Regions from separate parts of the Caballeronia sp. LZ029 genome, predicted to be linked through region 1. Evidence: predicted binding sites of a transcription regulator. Region 1 holds the regulator's gene; the other holds the start of a gene.
What was found. The regulator FliA, encoded in region 1, starts transcription of late flagellar genes. The targets are predictions, from matches to a motif close to CTAAAGTTTNNNNNNNNNNNGCCGNTA.

Region 1 (11,333 bases):
TGGCGGCGGTGCGGGCGTTTACCCGAATCGTGTGATGCTTCGCGCGATGCGCCCAGCCCCGTGCGATGGACGAAGTCACGGAAAACAGGTATTCTCTCGGATTCGTTGGGCCTTGCAGCAGCCGTTTGTCTTTTGGCGCTTCCCTCACGCAAGGCCTCTCCCCGATGCGCCCGTAGCTCAATGGATAGAGTACTGCCCTCCGAAGGCAGGGGTTGCTGGTTCGATCCCAGCCGGGCGCGCCATGAAAGCACCACTACGACTTCACCGAGCCCCCGTTTCTCCGCCCTCGCTAGCGACGAAACGAGATCGCGCCTTCGCGCCCGGTCATCACGATACGCCGTTTAAGCAGGCGTTTGCCCAGCGCGATGCCAGGCTGCTCGACGGCCCGATGTAGCAGCCATGACAGCCCGAATGTGATCGTCCCCACGATCAAGGCGACTGCGATGAATCGAACGGCACCGGGAGCGTTCAAATATCTCTCGAACTTTGTCAGAAATCCAGCGACCGGCAGAAGCACCAGCAAGTGAATGAGGTAAAAGCTGTAGGCAAGATCGCCCATCACCTTGCCGAAGCGGATGCCCAGTGCGCGCCGCAAGATTCGCACGACGGGCAGCGCAAGCGCCCCGAACCGCATGGATTCCGCGGAAAAAAGGATAAAGAGCACCGCGACCATCGCGATGCGCGCTGCCGAGACAGCGACGGGATGCAGCGCAAACTCGATCGCGGGTAGACTCGCCGCCAGCAGAAAGCCGACGCTTGCCCGAGGCGTACCGCGCGTCAGTGCAGCGGCCATGCCGGTCATGAACATATAAAGCTTCATCGGCAGGAAGGCCGGCATCGGAAATGAGGAAAAGAAGCCCGGTGCAATGATCTGAACGCCGAACATGGCGACGGCGAGCGTCGCGATCACAAGCAAGGCGCCGTATCTCGCGATCAACAGCATGAGCAGCGGAAAGACCGCATAGAACTGCATTTCGAGCCCGATCGACCAGTCCGGCAACGGCGTATTGAACGCGTATCGTGGAATCAGCCCGAAGGTGTAGGTAACGTGCGTCACGACGTTCCACACGCCGTGATCCAGATAGCGCGATGCAGCCGTGGCCGTTTCCGGCCAGACATGCGCGACGGCATTGCGCGCATCGCCCAGATAAGCGCCCGTGAGCAACGAGATCAGCAGCAGCACGTAATACGCCGGCGTGATCCGAAAGAAGCGGCGACACCAGAACCGCAGCCATGTTCGGCCCGCGTTCCACGGTTCCTGCTCACGGCGTTCTAGGTAATGGAACGCCATCAGAAAGCCGGAAACGAACATGAAAAGATCGACCGCGAGTTCGCCATAGGCCAGCAGGGTCGGCACGGGCGTCATTCCAGTCAGAATGCGGACGTGCGAAAGAAAGACCCATAGCGCCGCGAGTCCGCGCAGGCCATCCAGCGCAGGAATCTGACGACCATCTTCCTGTGCGCGTGCGGTACGAAAGTCTTGCTTCATGTTGACAAACCCGATCCACTGACTGGCGATTCATACGGCATATTACGCGAAACGACCTTCGGCTTGGCACAGGCGTGCCGTCGTCTATCGCTCGACATCTTCGCCCGCGCACGTCCCCCACCCAAACCCCATCCCCGCCAGCCATCTGCGGTAAGCCACCGCCATCCGATCACACCGCTGATGCAACTCCGCATCGAGATCGAGCGGCAGACGCCGGGGCCATTGCGACTCGACGATCGGCGTATCCTGCATCAGTATTTCCATATTGAAGTCGTAAAGCGCCTGATCCGAATGCGTCGTCTCGTCCTCGTGAATCGACACGAGCCACGCGCGCGTCTCCGTCTGCGTCACCGGCGACGCCGCCAGCAGGATATGCAGCGCACCCTGCCCACCCGACGCCATCTTCGTGAGACTCGCGATCAACGGCCGCTTCACGCGATACACATAATCGATCATCGCGCCGCCGCCCTGTCCCGGAATCCCCGCGGGTTGCCAGTATCGACACTGCCGCGCCTCCAGCCCGCCATCGGAAGTCTGCACGACTTCGTAATCCGGCACTTCCGTATGCGCGTCCTCGCCCAGAATCCCCACATGCACGAACGAAAAGTGCGCCATATCGAGAAAATTTTCGACGACGCGCGGCGCCGATGACCTCACCGTCTGCGGCGCGAGATTGATGCGCCGGCCACCGGGAATCGCGGCTTCGGGAAAGAAGTCGAGCGCGTCAGCCGGCTCGCCGAAGCACATCCACACGACGCCGTACTTCTCCTCGCTGACGAACGTCGTCGCGCAGGCACGTTTCGGAGGACGCAAAGACGGATTCGATGGAATCCGCAAGCACTGCCCTTCGATGTCGTAACGCCAGCCGTGATACGGGCACACGATCTGATCGCGCATCACATGCCCGAGCGACAACTGCGCGCCGCGATGCGGACAGTAATCGCGCCACACATGCGCCGCGCCGATACTGTCGCGCCACACGACGATGCGCTCATCGGCGACGACAAAGCCGCGCGCGCCGCCTTCGGGAACGTCTTCGCTATTGCAGACCGGCAGCCATTCGCCGGCCAGAGAAATGGATTCGTCGCGCATCACGGTGAATCGGAAATAGAAGTGCGAAAGCCGTTATTACACGAAACACAGCGTCTTCGCAAAACGTTGCAAAATAGCGGATCGCTCGCTCGGCGCAATTCGATACCACTCCATTCAGCCGATGCCACGCGACGGGGCCGCAGTAAAGACAGCAAGATAAAAGAAAGAAATCACCATCCAGGGGTTCAGTATGGAGCAGGCGCATCAACCGGCACGCCGGCCTTATGCCTTCGCATGGTCCGAGCACCGGAATCCCGAACGCGAGCAGGCCACGCTGCGGGTCTGGATGGGAGCGGCGGTTCTTCTGGCCTACGGCATCTTCGCGTGGCTCCGCCCTTCCTACGATGCACTGGCGGTCGCGCGTCTCATCGCGCTCTACGTGTCTTACGGTGCGGCCACGCTGCTGATCGTCAACCGCATGAGCACGCCGTCGGAGAAGCGTCTCACTGTCACGACCATCGCCGATCAAACCCTGCTCGGGCTCGCGCTCGCGGCGGGCGGCGCAATCGCGCTGCCGCTCATCTGGGTGATGTTCTGGTTTCTGATCGGCTCGGGATGCCGTTACGGCAAGCGCACGCTCGCGGTGTCATGCGCGACGGCGCTCGTCGTCGTGATGGCGCTCGGCGTCTGGCAGCCGTGGTGGCGCGCCAATCTTCCCGCCGCGATCGGGCTGGGATTGAGCGTGCTGGGCGCATCGGTGTATTTGAGCGTGCTCGTCGATCGCCTCGGCAATGCGAATCGCGATCTCGCGCGTCAGGCATCGACCGATCCGCTCACGGGCCTGTCCAACCGATACGCGCTCGAACGGATCGTCGATCGTGCGATGACCGCGCGCGAAACCGATGGCGACGATGCCACCGCGCTCCTTCTCATCGATCTCGACGGCTTCAAGGAAGTGAACGATACCTACGGTCACGCCGTCGGCGACATGCTGCTGCAGGCCTTCGCGCAATCGCTCGCGAAGCGCATGCGCAAGTCCGACACCATCGCGCGTCTGGGCGGCGACGAGTTCGTCGTGCTTGCGCATCAGGTGCGCGACCGCGCGGCGGTGCTGTCGGTGGCCGACAGCATTCACTCGATTCTCGGCGCGATGACATCGGTGCAGGAGCGGCCGGTGTCGGTATCGGCGAGCATCGGCGCGTGTCTGCTTTCCAGCGCGACGAGCGCGCAGCAATCCGGCATCACCGCCGTGCTGCGTGCCGCCGATCGTGCGATGTATCGCGCGAAAAGTCTCGGCGAAGGGAAAACGGTCTTCGCCGAAACGCGCGACTTCGAAACGAGCTGAATCAGGCCTCGACGCTCGTCCACGCCTGCTCGCGCAGCTTCGTGCGCAGACGCGCGACCGCCTGGCTGTGCAACTGGCACACGCGCGACTCGCTCACTTCCATCACTGCGCCGATTTCGCGCAGGTTCAGGCCGCGTTCGTAGTAGAGGCTCATCAGCAGCTTCTCGCGCTCGGGCAGCTTGTCGATCGCTTCGATCAGCGCGCCGCGCAGGCTGTCGTCGAGCAGCGCCGAAAGCGGGTCCGAGCGATCGACGCAATAGCGGTCGAGGAACGGCTCGTCGTCGGCGGAACGGTCGAAGTCTTCGTAGTAGATCAATTGGCTGCCGTGCAGATCCTGGAGCATCGACTGATATTCGTCGAGCGGCATCTTCATGTGCTCGGCGATCTCCGTCTCGCTCGCGGAGCGGCCGAGGTTCTGCTCGACCTTATGCACCGCCGATTCCACTTCGCGCGACGTCTTGCGCATGCTGCGCGGCAGCCAGTCGTTGGCGCGCAGCTCGTCGAGCATCGCGCCGCGAATGCGCTGGCTCGCGTAGGTTTCGAATTGCGCGCCTTGATCTTCCTTGTAGCGGCTCGCCGCGTCCAGCAGACCGATCATGCCGGCCTGGATGAGATCGTCGAGATCGACGCTCGCCGGCATCTTGGCGACGAGCTGAAGCCCCAGCCGACGAACGAGCGGCGCATATTTCGTCAGGACGTCCGACTGTGAGAGTTTGCCTTGGGCGTTATACATCATGGTCACCTATCTTGATCACATCGACGCCGTGCTGCTCATTGCAAAGTCGTGAAGCGCGGCCACACGATGCGCCGCCTCCCGCCCGCCCTGTTCAGAGTCGCCAACCGGAATTCGCGCGTCTGGCTGGCCGTTCGCCGCGCGCATGTACGGCGCGGGACGCATCGGCCAGTGGAGGAGCTCCGCCGCGATCGCGCGGTAGTCGCGGGCCGCGGCCGTGGCCGGGAACGCTTCGACTGCGCAGCGTGAGAGTTCCTTTGCCCGAGCGACGCGCGCATCCTCGGACACATACCCTGCCTGCACGAGCGACACGGCCAGATACCGGCTCGCGACGCCCGACAGGTTGTCGAACGCGACCGCCGCGTCAGCCGGGTTCTGCACGTGATTGATAAGCACGCGGAACTGGCCGATCGCATGGGCGTAATGCAGCCGCTTCATGCACGCATACGCCTCGGTGATCGCCGACGCGGCTACCCGCGTCACGATGAGAAAGTCATGCGCCTGAGCCGCGAGCGTCGACAGCGCGCCGTGACGGTCCAGTTGCGCATCGATCAGAACGATGTCGGCCGGACCATCGAGCAATGCGCGGCACTGCGCGGCGTCATGGCTGATGCGCTCGTCGCGCGGTGCGGCGATCTGCGAGAAGCCGAACGGCGTGCGCTCGACGACATCGGCGAGCGCGCGGCGGCCGGACATCACCGCGGCGAGCGCGCCTGCATCGGACAAACCCAGCATGCGGCTCACCGATCCCGCGTCCTGATGCTCGTCGATCACGAGCACATCCTTGCCGTGCACGGACAGCGCCGCGCCGAGATTCACCACCGCCGACGTGCACCCGATGCCCGCCGGCCCGCCCGCAACCGCCACCACGCGCGAACCGGCACGCGTGAGCAGCCGTCGCAGACCTTCCGCCTGGTCGAGCACGAACTTATCCAAAGTGCACCCCATGCAGTTCGGTCGTGGCGCGCGCGGACAGCGCGGAGAGCAGCGCCGGCACTTCTTCGTCCTGCGGCACGAACGGCGAGCCGTCGCGGGGAATGCAGAATGCGCTCTTGATGAGAAAACGCTTGGTCGCGACGTACAGGTTCTCCGGCACCTTCTGGCCGGTCGACACGTAATGCACCGGCAGCTTGTAGCGGATGACCGTATCGAGCACGCCGCCGAGATTCGTCGCTTCGTCGAGCTTGGTCAGGATGCAGCCCGCGAGCGGCGGCTGATCCGCCGCGCTCTTGTATGCCTGCACGACTTCGTTGAGCGTGTCGCCGTGGCTCGTCGCGTTGAGCAGCAGGATGCGCTGCACCGGATGGCCCGCGCCGCACAGCATCGCGATCTGGTCGGAAACCATGCGGTCGCGCTGGCTCATGCCGATCGTGTCGATCAGCACGATATGTTTGTTGCGCAGTTCGGAAAGCGCGAGCTGCAGGTCGGCGGCGTCCTTCACCGCGTGAACCGACACGCCGAGAATCTTGCCGAAGATGCGCAGTTGCTCGTGCGCGCCGATCCGGTAGCTGTCGGTCGTGAGCAGCGCGACCTTGCTCGCGCCGAAGCGCATCACGCAGCGCGCCGCGAGCTTCGCGGTGGTCGTCGTCTTGCCGACGCCCGTCGGGCCCATCAGCGCGAACACGCCGCCGCGTTCCATCAGTGCATCTTCGCTATCCATCACCGGGATGTTCGATTCGAGCACTTCCTGCACCCATTCGAGCGCGCCTTCCACGCTTTCCATCTCCGGCATGTTGTCCACCATCATGCGGACGAGTTGCGCGGAGAAACCGGCGGCGAACAGACGCTTGGTCAGCGCGCCGCCCGTCGGGTTGCGGCGCTGGCGCTCGCCCCAGAGCAGACCGGAGAAGTGCTCTTCCATCATCGAGCGCATCGACGAAAGCTCGTTCATCACCGTTTCGTTGACGACCTGCTCCATGCGTGCGCGAATCGCTTCGGTCACGACCGCCGCCGCGTTCGCCGGCAGACCTTCGAAGGCGCCTTCCTGCGCAGCCGGCGCGGTGCTCGCCGCCGGTGCTTCGGAGTGCGGCGCGCTCGCGTTGATCTTCTGCGCAGCGCGGCGTGCGGCGACCTGCGCGGCTTCGCGTGCCCAGTCGGGCGTTTCGACGGTCGATTGAACGCGCGCCTGAGCGATCGCTTCCGCGCGGTTAGCCTGCGCTTGCGCTTGCTGGCGAATCGCGTACTTGCCTGCTTCTGGGGTCCTCTCGGCGCGGGTCTCTTGCGCAGCGACCGGAACCGGCACGCCCATTCCGCGAGCGATCGCGGCGGACGCCGTCAGCGGACGGTTCGACGGCATCGTCGCCTGCTGCGCGATGCGCTTCGCGTGCTCGATCAGCCACGGATTCGAGTCGGCCATCGTGCGCGGCGCTTCTTCGTCGGAAGCGGCTTCGTGTTCGTGCGCGAAATCGTCTTCATCGTCGGCGTCGGTGTTCGCGCCGAAGACCGACGAAAACACGTCGCCGCTCGTGTAGGGATTCGCGGCGGATTGCTTCGCCGGCAGCGCGGCGGCCGCGGCGGCCAGTGCGGCGCGCGACGAGCCCGCCGAGCGCACGGCCTGTTCCTTCGCGGCCGGCGAGATCGACGCGATATCGCTGTCCGCGACGCCGACGATCTCCACGGAACCATCATCCAGCGTGCGATTGGACAGCACCACGGCATCGGGGCCGAGCGCTTCACGAACCTGGCGCAGTGCGTCGCGGCTGTTCGCGCCGATGAATTTACGAATGTTCAAACTTGCCCCCGATGAGGTGAGACTGCGATCTTTGCGAGGCGGACCCGCTTGGCTCGTTGCCGTGTCCGCTTTTCAGTGAAGCCATTATTGCGAACTCCACCCTTTCTCCATCGCTGGATAAGGGGCGAGAAAAAGGGGTATTTCGGCTGATGGAAATGCCGCGGACGGCGCGAACAGGCCGCGCTCGCCGGGAAAAAATTCCGCTTTGCTTCTGGCCGCGCGCTCGCCCGACGGCGTAAGCTTTAGGGCAATTCGCTCACTGTCCGGCCCGCATCCGCGACGATCCGGACACTCACAGGAGAGTTCTTCGCATGGCGTCCGCTGTCCCCTCCGCGCAATCCGCTTCTCCCGACAATCAAACTACCGGCGCGCGTCTTCTCGTCGATGCGCTCGTGCATCACGGCGTCGAGCGCGTGTTCTGCGTGCCCGGCGAGAGCTTTCTCGCCGTGCTCGATTCCCTGCACGACGAAACCTCGCAGATTCAGACGATCGTCTGCCGCCACGAGGCGGGCGCGGCGAACATGGCCGAAGCGGTCGGCAAGCTGACGGGCAAACCGGGCGTCGCGATCGTCACGCGCGGGCCGGGCGCGACGCACGCGTCGATCGGCGTGCACACCGCGTTTCAGGATTCGACGCCGATGATCCTGCTCATCGGCCAATGCGCGCGGGATCACATGGACCGCGAGGCGTTTCAGGAAATCGACTATCGGCGCATGTTCGGGCAGATGGCGAAATGGGTCGCGCAGATCGACGATCCGCGCCGCGTGCCGGAATACATGAGCCACGCGTTTCACACGGCGACCTCGGGACGTCCGGGTCCGGTCGTGCTCGCGCTGCCGGAAGACATGCTGACCGAAGCCGTCGCCGCCGCGTTGCCCGCGCCGCGTTATCAGCGCGTGGCGGCATCGCCGGCGGCGGCGCAAATCGATCGCTTGCGCGAACTGCTCGCCAACGCGAAGAAGCCGTTCGTGATCGCGGGCGGCAGCGGCTGGACGCTTGATGCGACGCAGGATTTCGCGCGCTTCGTCGAGCAATGGCGCTTGCCGGTGGGCTGCGCATTCCGCTATCAGGACACGCTGTCGAACGAGCATCCGAACTATGCGGGCGATGTCGGGCTCGGCATCAATCCGGCGCTCGCCGCACGCGTGCGCGATGCCGACGTGCTCTTCGTGCTCGGCCCGCGCATGGGCGAATCGACGACGGGCGGCTACACGCTGCTCGACATCCCGAAGACGAAGCAGACGCTCATCCACGTGCATCAGGGCGCGGAAGAACTCGGCCGCGTGTACAGCGCCGATCTGCCGATCGTCTCGGGCATGCCGGAAATCGCGTCGATGCTCGCGGCGCTGACGCCGCCCGCGAATATCGCGTGGCATGGCGAGGCCGAAGCCGCGCACGCCGCGTATCTCGAATGGCGCACGCCGCGTCCGATGCTCGGCGATGTCCAGCTCGGCGACATCATGCGCCAGCTCGCGGAAACGATTCCCGCCGATTCGATCCTCACGAACGGCGCGGGCAATTACGCGACCTGGCTGCATCGGCACTATTCGTATCGGCACTTCCGATCGCAGTGCGCGCCGACGAGCGGGGCGATGGGTTACGGCGTGCCCGCCGCGATCGCCGCGAAGTCGCTTTATCCGGACCGCACGGTGATCGCGTTTGCGGGCGACGGCTGCTTCATGATGTCGAGTCAGGAACTCGCCACGGCGATGCAATATGAATTGCCGGTGATTTTCATCGTCGTGAACAACGCGCAGTACGGAACGATCCGCATGCACCAGGAGCGGCATTACCCGAATCGCGTGCATGGGACGGGGCTGACGAATCCGGATTTCGTCGCGTTTGCGCGCGCGTTCGGCGCGCACGGCGAACTCGTCGAAACGACGGATCAGTTCATGCCTGCATTCGAACGCGCCCGGAAATCCGGCCTGCCCGCGTTGATCGAGATCCGCATTCCGCAGGATCAGAGCACACCGGGCGCGACACTCGAACAAATTCGCCGGCAAGGCACGCGCTAAGGGACAAACTTTCAATCTTCTTGCAGACCGCTCCCGGTGGCAGTAGAGTAGCCAGTTCAAAAACACAGGGAGTTAGCGATGCTTAAGATTCTGGCGTTGTCATTGGCGTTGGGCTTTTCGGGCGCGGCTTTCGCGAAGGCAGACTGCACCGCGCATCCGAAGAGCGAATGGATGAAGGAATCGGATGCCAAGGCTCAACTCGAGTCGCAAGGCTACAAGATTCGCAAGTTCAAGGTCGATGGCAACTGCTATGAGATCTACGGCCACGACAAGAACGGCAAGAAAGTCGAGATCTATTACGACACGAAGACGCTGGCTGTCGTGAAGTCGGAAGTCGAGTAAGCGTGACGGACTTTGCCCGCGTGAAAGTCTGGGACGCGTGGGTGCGGCTCACGCACTGGGCCGTGGCGGGCATCGTCTTGTGGAATCTGTTCGGGCCGACGGATTCCACGCATCGTTTGCTTGGATATGTGGCGGCCGGGCTTGTTACCGCGCGTATCGTTTGGGGTTTCATCGGCTCGCGTCACGCGCGATTTGCCGCGTGGTGGCCGACGCGTTCGCATCTCTCGGATTATCTGAAATCGATTGCGAACGGCAAGCCGATGCATCACGTTTCGCATAATCCGCTCGGCGGATTGATGGCGTTGTTTCTCTGGCTTCTGATTCTCGCGCTCGCGGTGTCCGGTTGGATCATGAGGCTCGACGCGTTCTGGGGCGAGGACTGGCCGCAGGAGGTTCATACGTGGCTGTCGGTCGCGGTCGAGGTTTGCGTGTGCGTGCATGTCGCGGCCGCGGTGTTGATGAGCGTGTGGACGCGGGAGAATTTGATCGGGGCGATGGTGACGGGCCACAAACGCGACGCCGAAAACAAAAAAGCCTCGTGACCTGAATCACGAGGCTCTCTTTTAGCTCAACCCGCAGCCTTACTTCCCGCCCACGCTCTGCAACGTCGTCCACTTGCCGCCGACAACCTTGTACAGCGTGATGCCGCCGTTCTTCAGATCGCCCTTCGAGTCATACGACAGGTGCTTAGCCGTCACGCCCTGCATGTCGGTCTTCGCGAGGAACGGCAGGTACTTCGCCGGGTCCGTCGAGTTGGCCGCCTTCATCGCGTTGAACATCGCCATCGCGCCGTCGTAGGCGTACGGCGAGTAGGTCTGCACGTCTTCGTTGAAGCGCTTTTTGTATTTCGCCGAATAGTCCGCGCCGCCCGGCATTTCGTCCATCGGCAGGCCGGCGAGCGATGCCACCGTACCGTCCGAGGCGTCGCCCGCGATCTTCAGGAACGTGTCCGTCTTCACCATTTCGCCTGCCATCAGCGGCGCGCGGAAGCCGAGCGTCTTCATCTGCTTGACCATCGGGCCGGCTTGCGAATCAGCTCCGCCGTAGTACACGAGGTCCGGGTTCGTCGACTTGATCTTGGTCAGAATCGCCTTGAAGTCGACAGCCTTGTCGTTCGTGAATTCACGGTCGACGATCGTGCCGCCCGCTGCCTTCGCCGCCTTCTCGAACTGATCGGCGAGACCCTGGCCGTATGCCGTGCGGTCATCGACGATCGCGATCTTCTTGACCTTCAGGTTCTTCACCGCGAACTCGCCCGCGACCGAGCCTTGCTGCGTGTCGGAGGTCATCATGCGGAAGGCCGTCTTGAAGCCTTGCGTCGTGTATTCGGGCGCCGTCGCCATCGCGATTTCGGGGATGCCCGCGTTCGCGTAGATGCGCGATGCCGGGATCGTCGTGCCCGAATTGAAGTGGCCGAGCATGCCCTTGATGCCGTCATCGACGAGGCGCTGCGCGACGGTCGTGCCCGTGCGCGGGTCGGCCTGGTCGTCGGCCGAGTTCAGCACGATGCGAACCGGCTTGCCGCCGATCGTCGGCTTCGTGGCGTTGAAATCTTCGACAGCGAGCGTGATGCCGTTCTGCATGTCCTTGCCGTAGTGCGCCTGCGCACCGGTCAGCGGTCCGGCGTAACCGACCTTCACGTC
Region 2 (11,333 bases), 2.9 Mb from region 1:
ATGGCGCGGCGGACACGAGCAAAGCGGCCACGGAGGCCGGAAAAGAGATCGTTGGGATTCAGCCGCCAAAGCGGCATGCGCTTTCGAAGGAACCACACGAACGCGCGTTTCGGAGCCGTTCGCCGCTGCTTGTTGACGTTGTCATTCTCAGCGACGAAGGCAGGAAATCGGGCACATTTCTCGATTCGGGCGCGATGTTACCAGAACACCGCACCACTGCCAACTCCCCCGATCCATCCAACCCATTGATGCAACAGATTTATTTCTGCCACGCGCTGGCTTCGTCGAGGAGCTGGATGTCTTCGGCGGCGAGTTGCAGGCGCGTCGCGGCGGCGAGGCTTTCGAGTTGCGCGACCGACGTGGCGCTGGCGATCGGCGCCGTCACGCTCGGGCGCGCGATCATCCATGCGAGCGCGACGGTTGCGGGCGTCGTGTCGTTGCGTTTCGCGACTTCGTCGAGCGCATCGAGAATCCTGAAACCGCGCGCATTCAGATATTTTTCGACGCGCGAGCCGCGCGCCTTGTGCCGCGTGTCTTCCTTCGACCGGTACTTGCCCGACAGAAAACCGCTCGCGAGCCCGTAGTACGGCACGACCGCGATCTTGCGCTGTTGCGCCACCGGCTCCAGACCGGTTTCGTAGCCTTCGCGATCGTAGAGGTTGTATTCCGGCTGAAGGATCTGATAAGCCGGCAGGCCCGACTCCTTCGCCATCGCAAGCGCCGCGTCGAGCCGCTCGCCCGTGTAGTTCGACGCGCCGATCACCCTCACCTTCCCCGCCTTGATGAGCTTCTGATACGCGTCGAGCGTCTGATCGAGCGGCGTGTTCTCGTCGTCGTAATGGGAGAAGTAGACGTCGATGTAATCGGTCTTGAGACGCCGCAGCGAATCGTCGACGGCCGCCGCGATGTTCGCCGCCGTCAGCCCGGCGCGCGTGCCGAGCTTGCCGACTTTCGTCGCGAGCACGACCCGATGGCGCTTGCCGCTTTCCCTGAACCACTTGCCGATGATCGTCTCCGATTCGCCGCCCTGATGCCCCTCGACCCAGGCGGAATAGACGTCCGCGGTATCGATGAAATTCAGGCCGTGGTCGACGAACGCGTCGAGGATCGAGAACGATGTGCGCTCGTCGGCAGTCCAGCCGAATACGTTGCCGCCGAAGACGAGCGGCGCAATTTTCAGGTCCGATGTGCCGATGCTGCGTGTCTGCATGTGTGCTCCGAATGCGCGAAAAGAACGGATCGAAAAGCATACGCGCGAAACCTGCGCCTTGCTGGGCGAGCGTTCGCAGGCTTACGAGCGCATTCGTTACACAAATCGTTTGCGCAGGGCTTAAGTTTTTTTCGAGGGGCCCGATAACCACAAGTAGGCGGCCGGCTATCACCGAGCGCAGGACCGCCAGGCAACACTCGGTGCCAAAGCCAAAGCCAGACCAAGTCTCCCAGGAGAGCAAAAAATGATCGGTATCAATAGCAATATCAACTCGCTGGTTGCCCAGCAGAACCTGAACAACACGCAAAGCGCGCTGTCGTCGGCCATCACCCGCCTGTCGTCGGGCAAGCGCATCAACAGCGCTGCTGACGATGCCGCCGGTCAAGCGATTGCTTCGCGCATGACCTCGCAGATCAACGGCCTGAACCAAGGCGTTTCGAACGCGAACGACGGCGTGTCGATGACCCAGACGGCATCGAGCGGCCTGAACCAGATCACGGACAACCTTCAGCGTATCCGTCAGTTGGCCGTGCAGGCTTCGAGCGGCTCGCTCTCGTCGACCGACCAGGCAGCACTGCAGAAGGAAGTGACGCAACGTATCGCTGAAGTGAACCGTATCGCTTCGCAAACCACGTACAACGGCACCAACGTGCTCGACGGTTCGGCTGGCCAGGTCAGCTTCCAGGTCGGCGCGAACGTCGGTCAGACGATCAGCATCGACCTGAGCAAGGGCGTCTCGGCTGCTCAGCTCGGCGGCGGCGTGCCGCAAAAGGGCACGACGATCTCGACGATCAGCGGCATCAGCCTCGACAGCGCTGGCGCAGCCGCTTCGGCAGGCACGACCCCGGCGATCACGTCGATCAACGTGCTGGCTGACGGCAACGGCGGCTTCACGTTCACCGACCAGAACAACCAGGCGCTGTCGTCGAGCGTGACGACGTCGCTGTTCGGTTCGAGCACGGCCGGTTCGACGACGAATCCGAAGCCGCTGACGCTGTCGGGCTCGAACGCGTTCGCGAAGACGGTTCAAGCGACGGCTCAGGGCACTGCCGCAACGGCTCTCGGCACGATCAGCTCGACGAACGGCGCGACCGGCACCGGCACGTATGCGACGGCGAACCAGAACCTCGGCACGATCTCCGGCGTCGCGCTGAATGCAGACGGTACGGCAGCAACCGGCGCATCCGCCGCGATCACGTCGATCAACGTTCTCGCTGACGGTAGCGGCGGCTTCAAGTTCACCGACCAGAGCGGCAACGCGCTCTCGAGCGGCGCAGCTTCGCTGTTCACGGTCACGCCGGGCACGGCTGGCGCCGGCTCGACGCTCGCCTTCACCGCGGCCGGCGCTCTCGGCGCCACCGCTCCGACCGGCTTCGGCACGGCCAACGAACTGGCCAGCCGCGCAGCGATCGCAACGGCGAACGCGACCAACAACCCGGTTGCCGTGTCGAGCATCGACCTGACGACGGCGAACGGCGCAAACGTCGCGATCGAATCGATCGACAACGCGCTGAACGCGGTGAACAGCATCCAGGCAGGTCTGGGCGCTGCACAGAACCGCTTCTCGTCGATCGCAGCAACGCAGACGCAACAATCGACCAACCTGTCGTCGGCTCAGTCGCAGATCACCGACGCGAACTTCGCGCAGGAAACCGCGAACCTCTCGAAGGCTCAAGTGCTGCAACAAGCTGGTATCTCGGTGCTGGCTCAAGCGAACTCGATGCCCCAGCAGGTTCTGAAGCTCCTCGGCTAAGCATCATCGCCGACGCTGTAACCGGCGCGCGTCATCAGTACAATGCGCGCCGGATGTAACAAAACATCGCAGCAAAGAAGCACAAGCAGTCAGCGCACCGGGAGCTCGTCTCCCTGTGCGCATTTCCGGGAGATGACGCCTCCCGCCCAATTTCCAACGATCGCGAAGCGAAAACGACCGGAGTACACATGACCACCGTAGCCACGTCAACGGGTTCCACTGTCGATCCGACGAGCGCCGTCCAGCAGGCCGCGCAGTCGATCATCAGCGGTTCCACGAACTCGACGATGGACGTGAACTCGCTCGTCACCGCGATCGTCAACGCGAAGGTCGCGGGACAGACCGACGCGCTCAACAACAAGAAAACGGCCGACAACACGCAGCTCACCGCGATCGGCACGCTCAAGTCCGTGCTCTCGCTGCTACAGAGCTCGATCACGAATCTGGCCAACGGCAAGACGCTCGGCTCGTTCACCGCCACCGCCGACGGCAAGGGCCTCACGGGCAGCGCCGACACCACCGCGGTCGCGGGCAGCTACGCGGTGAAGGTGACGAATGTCGCGTCGGCGCAATCGCTCACGTCCGGCGTGTTCTCGTCGACCGACAAGCTCGGCACCGGCTCGATCACGCTGAAGGTCGGCGACAAGACGAGCACCATCAAGCTCGACGACACCAACAACACGCTCTCGGGCATCGTGTCGGCGATCAATTCGGCGTCCGACAATCCCGGCGTTTCGGCGACCATCGTCAACGGTTCGGACGGCGCGCACCTCGTGCTGCGCTCCACGTCGACGGGACTCGCCAACGCCATCAACGTCACCGTCAACGCGGATGACAGCAGCTCGGCGATCAACAAGCTCGCGGTCAAATCGTCCACCACGACGACCGACCCCGATCCGAACGATTCGACGAAGACCATTACCGTTGCCGAGCACACGACGATCGACGGCGCGAACGGCTGGGCGCAGTCGAGCTCGGGCGTGGACTCGCATCTGACCGTCGCGGGCACGCCGGTCACGAGCGCGAGCAATACGATCAAGGAAGCGGTCACGGGCGTCTCGATGACGATCACGGCGGACTCGGTCGGCACGACGCAGACGCTCACGATCGGCCAGGACGTCAGCGGCCAGAAGACGGCCATCGACTCGTTCGTGACGGCTTACAACAACTTCATCAGCACGGCGGCATCCCTCACCTCGTTTGATTCGACGGCCAGCTCGCAAGGCGCGCTGCTCGGCGACTCGATGATGAACACGATCAAGAACACGCTCGCGAGCACGATCAGCAAGGGCATCGGCGCGGGAACGGGCAAGGTGAACCTCGCGTCGATCGGCATCACGTTGCAGCCTGACGGATCGCTCAGCACGGACGAAGACGCGCTCACCGCCGCGCTGACGAACAATTCGGGCACCGTCGCTTCGCTCTTCAATTCGACCGACGGCGTCGCGGCGCAACTGAACACGAGCCTCACGGCGTTTCTGCAAACGGGCGGCATCATCGACACGCGCACGAGCGCGCTCAACGACGACCTGACGAGCATCGCGGATCAGCAGACGCAGCTCACCTCGTACACGCAGCAGTTGACGACCTCGTATAACGCCCAGTTCACGGCGCTCAACTCGCTGATGTCGTCGATGGCCACGCAATCGAGCTATCTGACCGCGCTCTTCGGCGGCACCAACAGCGCGGGCGCGCTGGCTACGAACTCGAAGTAACGGGAAGGCACCGGACCATGAACCAGAACGAATTGATCCAGAACGCCTGGGCGTTGACCGAAGCGATCGACGAAGCCGTCGGCAAGGACGACTGGGCGCATGCCGCCGAGCTCGCGCAAGCGCGCGCGCCGCTCGTGATGGCGCTGCAGGCCGAGCAGCCTGCGGAGGCGCTCATCGTCATTCGCAAGATTCAGGCAAGCATCGATGCAGTTGCCGCGCGTGCCCACACGGCGCAAACGGCGCTTTCGGAGACTTATCGCCGTTCGATGGACGGAGCGAAGGCCGCGAGCCGGTATCAACAGGCAGCGCGGTTCTAAAGTTTTCTTTTTCCGCGCCGATAACACTTCTAAGAACAACAAGAACAACGCGCCGATGTCCGGCGCGCTGCTTCGCTCTTGATGCCCGCTTCGGCGGGCATTTCTTATTTCTCAGCGCCCGAGCGTCAACGCGAGATACGCCGCGTACAGCACGCCATTTCCGAGCAGCGCCCACAGCACGACGCCGTTATCCTTCGCGTTGAACCGCAGCCACGCCGCCGCCGCGAGCGTGATCAGCACGCCGGTCAGCACCTCGACCCGCGGCTCCCACGGCGTCAGCATGATGCCGATTCCCGGCAGCAACGTCCCTTGAAACACCATCGCCCCGGTGATGTTGCCGAACGCGAGCGTGTCCTTCCCTCTGCGCGCCCACATGATGCTGTTCACCTTCTCGGGCAATTCCGTGGCGATCGGAATGATGATGAGCGACAGCAGCAGCGCCGAAATCCCCAGCGCATGCGACACGCCCTCGACGCCGTGAATGAACCCCTTCGCGCCGCCGACGAGCAACACGATGCCCACGAGAAACTGCAGCATGATCGTGCCGAGCGACGTCTTCAAACCGAGACGCGACGCGAACAGGGCCTCGGGCGCCTCCGTCCCATGCCCGCCCTCGACGAGCTTCGCCGAAGCCCTGAACGTCGAAATCACATAGACGACGTAAACGCCGACCAGGCCAGCCGCAAACAGCGCACGCACCTGCCACGCATGATGCGGCACGAACATCGCGGCGCACGCGATCAGGAACGCGCACAGGAAGAAGTTGAGATCGCGCGTGAAGCCGCTGCGCTCCGGCATGATCCGTCCACGCAAGCCGCGCGACTTGAGAATCGCGACCGTCATCAGGCAAGTGGAAAGCGTCGCGAGCATGAGCGGCGCGCCGAGAATCGCGCCGACGCCGATCTCTTCGTTGACCGCACGGCTCGATGTACCGCCGAGCAATGCGATGATAGGCACCGTCGTCTCCGGCAACGCCGTGCCGACCGCCGCGAACAGCGATCCGGTCACGCCTTCGGAAATGCCGAGCCGTTCGCCGAGATGTTCGAGCGCATTCGTGAAAAGCTCCGAGGCGACCAGAATGATCGCGAGCATCAACGCGAGTTCGAGGAAGAGCATCGTCATGCGGCACCTCGCATCGAAACATGCGACAGGCGCGCAAGCGTGCGCGAGAGACAGGGATGTTGTAGTTGCGGGGACACGATGATTCCACGGCCGGACGTCAAGCGAACCACGATGCGCCACGCGCCGTCCGACCAAGAACGACATAGCGCATCGATGGTCTCGCCAAACCGTTCCGGTCGAACGCGCCACGGCAGCAGGGCCGAGGATGTTGACGCGTTCTCCTTCGCTCACGAAGGAAGGCTACTCCCCAAAGACGGCGCAAGTTTAGCCTGCTGTGCCCGGTTTGGGCAAGCCGCGCATGTGCGGCGGAGAAATGTCATGAATATGCGTATGCCGATCGAATCGTTGTCGGCGCACGATGCATTCGCTAATCTAGCCGCGCCGGGCGCGTCGCTTGCTGCGTGCGCGCCATGCTCATCCACGAACAAAAATGAAGATCGGGAGATCTCATGCGCCTGAAATTTTTTGCCGCAGCCGCCGCAGTGGCATGCTTCGCCACGCCGACGCTTGCGCTGTCCAAGCCGCTTACCGTCTGCACCGAATCGAGCCCGGATGGCTTCGACGTCGTGCAATTCAATTCGCTCGTGACGACCAATGCGTCGGCGGATGTCATCTTCAATACGCTCGTCTCCTACGACGAAGCCGCGAAGAAGGTCGCGCCCTCGCTCGCGGAAAAGTGGGACGTGAGCAGCGACGGCCTGACCTACACCTTCCATCTGCGTCCGAACGTTCAGTTTCAGACGACCGACTACTTCAAGCCCACGCGTCCGCTCACCGCCGACGACGTCGTCTTCACGTTCGAGCGCATGCTGTCGGACAGCAATCCCTGGCACAAGGTCGCGGGCGCGAGCGGCTTTCCGCACGCGCAGTCGATGGGCCTCGTGAAGCTCATCAAGGCCGTATCGAAGGTCGATGACCACACCGTGAAATTCGAGCTCAACGAGCCGAACGCGACCTTCGTGCCGATTCTCACGATGGGATTCGCCTCGATCTACTCGTCCGAGTACGCCGACAAGCTGCTGAAGGCGAACCAGCAAAACGATCTGAACAGCAAGCCCATCGGCACCGGGCCGTTCGTGCTGAAAAGCTATACGAAGGATTCGGTGATCCGCTACGACGTCAATCCGGCGTACTGGGGCCCGAAGCCGAAGATCGACCGTTTGATCTACGCGATCACGCCGGATGCGTCCGTGCGCGCGCAGAAGATCAAGGCGGGCGAATGCCAGATCGCGCTGTCGCCGAAGCCGCAGGATGTGCTCGACGCGAAGAAGGACAAATCGCTGAAAGTGAGCGAGGCGCCCGCGTTCATGACGGCGTTCGTCGCGCTCAATACGCAGAAGAAGCCGCTCGATAATCCGAAGGTGCGTCAGGCGATCAACATGGCTTTCGATCGCACGACGTATATGAAGACCGTGTTCGACAACACGGCCACGCCCGCGGTGAATCCGTATCCGCCGAATACGTGGAGCTACGACAAGAACGTCACGGCGTACAAGTATTCATCCGCCGATGCGAAGAAGCTGCTCGCCGACGCCGGCTTCCCGAACGGTTTCGACACGACGATCTGGGTCCGCCCGAACGGCAGCGTGCTGAATCCGAATCCGAAAGCCGGCGCCGAACTGCTGCAGGCGGACCTCGCGAAGATCGGCGTGAAGGCGCAGGTGAAGGTGATCGAGTGGGGCGAACTGATCAAGGAAGCGAAACAAGGTCAGCACGACATGCTGTTCATGGGCTGGGCCGGCGATAACGGCGACCCGGACAACTACATGTCGCCGCTCTTCAGTTGCAACGCGGTGAAGTCGGGCATCAACTTCGCGCGCTATTGCGACAGCCAGCTCGACAAACTCATCGCCGACGGCAAATCGACAGCCGATGTCGCGCAGCGCACGAAGGCGTATGTCGATGCGCAGAAGATCATCCACGATCAGGCGCTGTGGATTCCGCTCGTGTATCCGACGGCCGCCGCGCTCACGCGTGCGAATGTCAGCGGCTATAACGTGAGTCCGTTCGGGCGCGTGAACTTCGGCGGCGTTTCGGTGCAGTGAATAATGTCAGGCCGGCGTGAAGCGGATCACGCCATCGTCGCCGGTCTGACGCTTCAACGTTCCATCGAGCCAGAGCAGGTTCAGATGCGCGAGCGCTTCGCCGAGCGCGAATGTCATCTGATGAATGTCGAGCTTGCGCCTGAACATGATCGGCACGATATCGGCGGCGCTGCACGGTTTCGCGGCGCACGCCTCGCGCACCTCCGCCAGCCGCGCGCGATGATGCTCGCGCAATTGCCCGATGCGCGTCTGCACACCGCGAAACGGCTTGCCGTGCGACGGCAGCGCGAACGTATCGGCGGGCATCGTTTCATAGCGGCCGAGCGATTCCAGATACAACGCGAGCGGATTGCCTTCCGGCTCGACCGCGAACACGGACACGTTCGTCGAGATGCGCGGCAACACCATGTCGCCGGAAATGAGCAGCTTGTCGGCCGCGCAGATGAGCGCGCTGTGCTCCGGCGAATGGCCGTAGCCCGACACCACTTCCCAATTGCGCGTGCCGATATGAATGACATCGCCGTTGCGGATGCGCCGGTATTCGGCGGGAATCGACGGCACGAGCGTCGGGTAATAGCTGTCGCGCTTGCGCAGGGCATCGAGCGAGGCTTCGTCGGTCAGACCGTGCGCCGCGAAATGCGCCGCCGCGCGCTCGCCGCCTGCGTTGGAACCATCGCCCGCGGCCATCACGCGGCCCATCGCGTATTCGCCCAGCGAGATCCACAGGCGCACGTTCCAGCGTTTTTTGTCGCCGCCGTTGCAGATCCAGTCGGCGAGGCCCAGATGGTCCGGATGGCAATGCGTGACGATCACGCGCAGCACCGGCAGGCCATCGAGCACGGAATCGAACACGCGCTCCCAGTTGGCTCGGATCGTGTCGCTCGAAATGCCGCAATCGACGACGGTCCAGCCCTTCACGCCGTCGATTTCGTCGCGCAGCAGCCAGAGATTGATGTGATCGAGCGCGAACGGCAACGGCATGCGCAACCAGAACACGCCCGGCGCCACTTCCTTGACGCCGCCCGATTCGGGCAGTGTGTCGGCGAAAACATAATCGAGCTGGTGTTCGAGGGCGTTCATTCGGTCCGTGCCTCCGGGTTTGCGCCGCGTTGCAATTTGGCGAAGTTGACGATAACGTAAACATCCATTCTAACGTTGCGCGCGCAATTGCGCTGCCGGCCCGCGATGACTCAGCCGACGCACTACACCATCACCGAACTGGCGCGTGAATTCGACATCACGCCCCGCGCGATCCGCTTCTACGAAGATCAGGGCCTGCTCGCCCCGAAGCGCGAAGGCTCGAACGGCCTGCGCCGCGTGTATTCGCCGCGCGACCGCACGCGCCTCAAGCTCACGCTGCGCGGCAAGCGGCTCGGCTTCACGCTGTCGGAAATCCGCACGCTGCTCGATCTCTACGACTCGCCCACCGGCTCGACCACGCAACTGCAAGCTTTCGTCGATACGATCGCGGCGCATCGCGAAGTGCTCGAACGTCAGCTCGAAGACCTGAACACGACACTCACCGAACTCGCCGCTTATGAGGAGCAAGGCCGCGCGCTGATCGCTGCGGGAACGGAAAAGCGCACACGCAAGCCCAAAGCAGCATGATGTGACTGTCACACGCGAAGCGAAGGGTCGACATGAATCATTTCCCCAAGCTGCTCTCGTCGCAAATCGGCTTCGATGTCGCGCAGACGATACTCGAAGGCTTCGAGCATCATTACCGCGTGTTCCGCGAAGCCGCGATCGACGCGAAGAGTCTCTTCGAGCGCGGCGAATGGCTCGCGTTGCAGCAACTGGCGCGAAACCGCATCGCGTCGTATGACGATCGCGTCGCGGAATGCGTGACGTCGCTCGAAGACGAATACGACGCCGAGAACATCGACGACGACGTGTGGCAGCAGATCAAGCTGCATTACATCGGCTTGCTGACGACGCACCGGCAGCCCGAATGCGCTGAGACGTTCTTCAATTCCGTGTGCTGCAAGATTCTGCATCGTTCGTATTTCAACAACGATTTCATCTTCGTGCGCCCGGCCATCTCGACCGAATACATCGAGAACGACGAACCCGCCGCGAAGCCCACGTATCGCGCGTATTACCCGCAGAACGACGGCCTCGCCGCGACGCTCGAACGCATCGTCACGAACTTTCAGCTAGAGCCGCCGTTCGAGGACTTGCCGCGCGACGTGCAGTGCGTGATGGACGCGATGCGCGATGCCTTCGGCGATCTCACGCCCGCGCCGAATTTTCAGATTCATGTGCTGTCATCGCTGTTCTTCCGGAACAAGGCGGCGTATATCGTCGGGCGCGTCATCAACGGCGATGCGCTGCTGCCCTTCGCCATCGCGATCCGGCACACGTCGCCCGGCCTGCTTGCGCTCGATACCGTGCTGCTGTCGCGCGAGCAGGTGCTCATCATCTTCAGCTTCTCGCACTCGTATTTTTTGGTCGATATGGAGGTGCCGTCGGCGTTCGTGCAGTTCCTGAGCACGATCATGCCGCGCAAGCCGAAGGCCGAAATCTATACGTCGGTCGGCCTGCAGAAGCAGGGCAAGAACGATTTCTATCGCGACTTGCTGCATCACCTGTCGCATTCGAGCGATAAGTTCATCGTCGCGCCCGGCATCAAGGGGCTCGTGATGATCGTCTTCACGCTGCCGTCGTTTCCTTACGTGTTCAAGCTCATCAAGGACGCGTTTCCGCCGCCGAAGGAAACCACGCGACAGAAGATTCAGGACAAGTATCAGCTCGTGAAGCGTCACGATCGCCTGGGCCGCATGGCCGATACGCTCGAATATTCAAGCGTCGCGCTGCCCGTCTCGCGCCTCGACGACGCGCTCATCCGCGAACTGGAGAAGGAAGCGCCGTCGATGATCGAGTACGAAGGCGACAATCTCGTCATCAGACACGTGTATATCGAGCGCCGCATGGTGCCGCTGAATCTCTTCCTGAAAGACGGCAGCGATGACGAAATCGATCACGGCATCAAGGAATACGGCGATGCGATCAAGCAGTTGATCCAGGCCAACATCTTCCCCGGCGACATGCTGTACAAGAATTTCGGCGTGACGCGGCACGGTCGCGTGGTGTTCTACGATTACGACGAAATCGAGTATCTGACCGATTGCAACGTGCGCCGCGTGCCGCCGCCGCGCAACGAGGAAGACG

Region 2: QCE73_RS00800 (flagellin) is a predicted target of FliA. The motif match lies at 1,330-1,356, and genes of this name have one in related genera.

The regions. Positions count from the first base shown of each region.
Region 1 covers NZ_JARUXO010000001.1:3,015,107-3,026,439, forward strand. Annotated here, with positions in the region: tRNA gene QCE73_RS14225 (tRNA-Arg) at 167-242, shown strand; gene QCE73_RS14230 (acyltransferase) at 290-1,489, opposite strand; gene QCE73_RS14235 (aromatic ring-hydroxylating dioxygenase subunit alpha) at 1,574-2,581, opposite strand; gene QCE73_RS14240 (GGDEF domain-containing protein) at 2,772-3,866, shown strand; gene QCE73_RS14245 (RNA polymerase sigma factor FliA) at 3,868-4,602, opposite strand; gene QCE73_RS14250 (flagellar biosynthesis protein FlhG) at 4,618-5,535, opposite strand; gene flhF (flagellar biosynthesis protein FlhF) at 5,528-7,330, opposite strand; gene QCE73_RS14260 (thiamine pyrophosphate-binding protein) at 7,642-9,348, shown strand; gene QCE73_RS14265 (PepSY domain-containing protein) at 9,427-9,690, shown strand; gene QCE73_RS14270 (cytochrome b/b6 domain-containing protein) at 9,711-10,232, shown strand; gene QCE73_RS14275 (branched-chain amino acid ABC transporter substrate-binding protein) at 10,272-11,333, opposite strand, start outside.
Region 2 covers NZ_JARUXO010000001.1:159,079-170,411, reverse strand. Annotated here, with positions in the region: gene QCE73_RS00805 (aldo/keto reductase) at 260-1,210, opposite strand; gene QCE73_RS00800 (flagellin) at 1,455-2,963, shown strand; gene fliD (flagellar filament capping protein FliD) at 3,152-4,678, shown strand; gene QCE73_RS00790 (flagellar protein FliT) at 4,696-4,995, shown strand; gene QCE73_RS00785 (sodium:calcium antiporter) at 5,107-6,117, opposite strand; yybP-ykoY riboswitch at 6,206-6,381, opposite strand; gene QCE73_RS00780 (ABC transporter substrate-binding protein) at 6,567-8,162, shown strand; gene QCE73_RS00775 (MBL fold metallo-hydrolase) at 8,169-9,242, opposite strand; gene QCE73_RS00770 (MerR family DNA-binding transcriptional regulator) at 9,348-9,770, shown strand; gene aceK (bifunctional isocitrate dehydrogenase kinase/phosphatase) at 9,803-11,333, shown strand, end outside.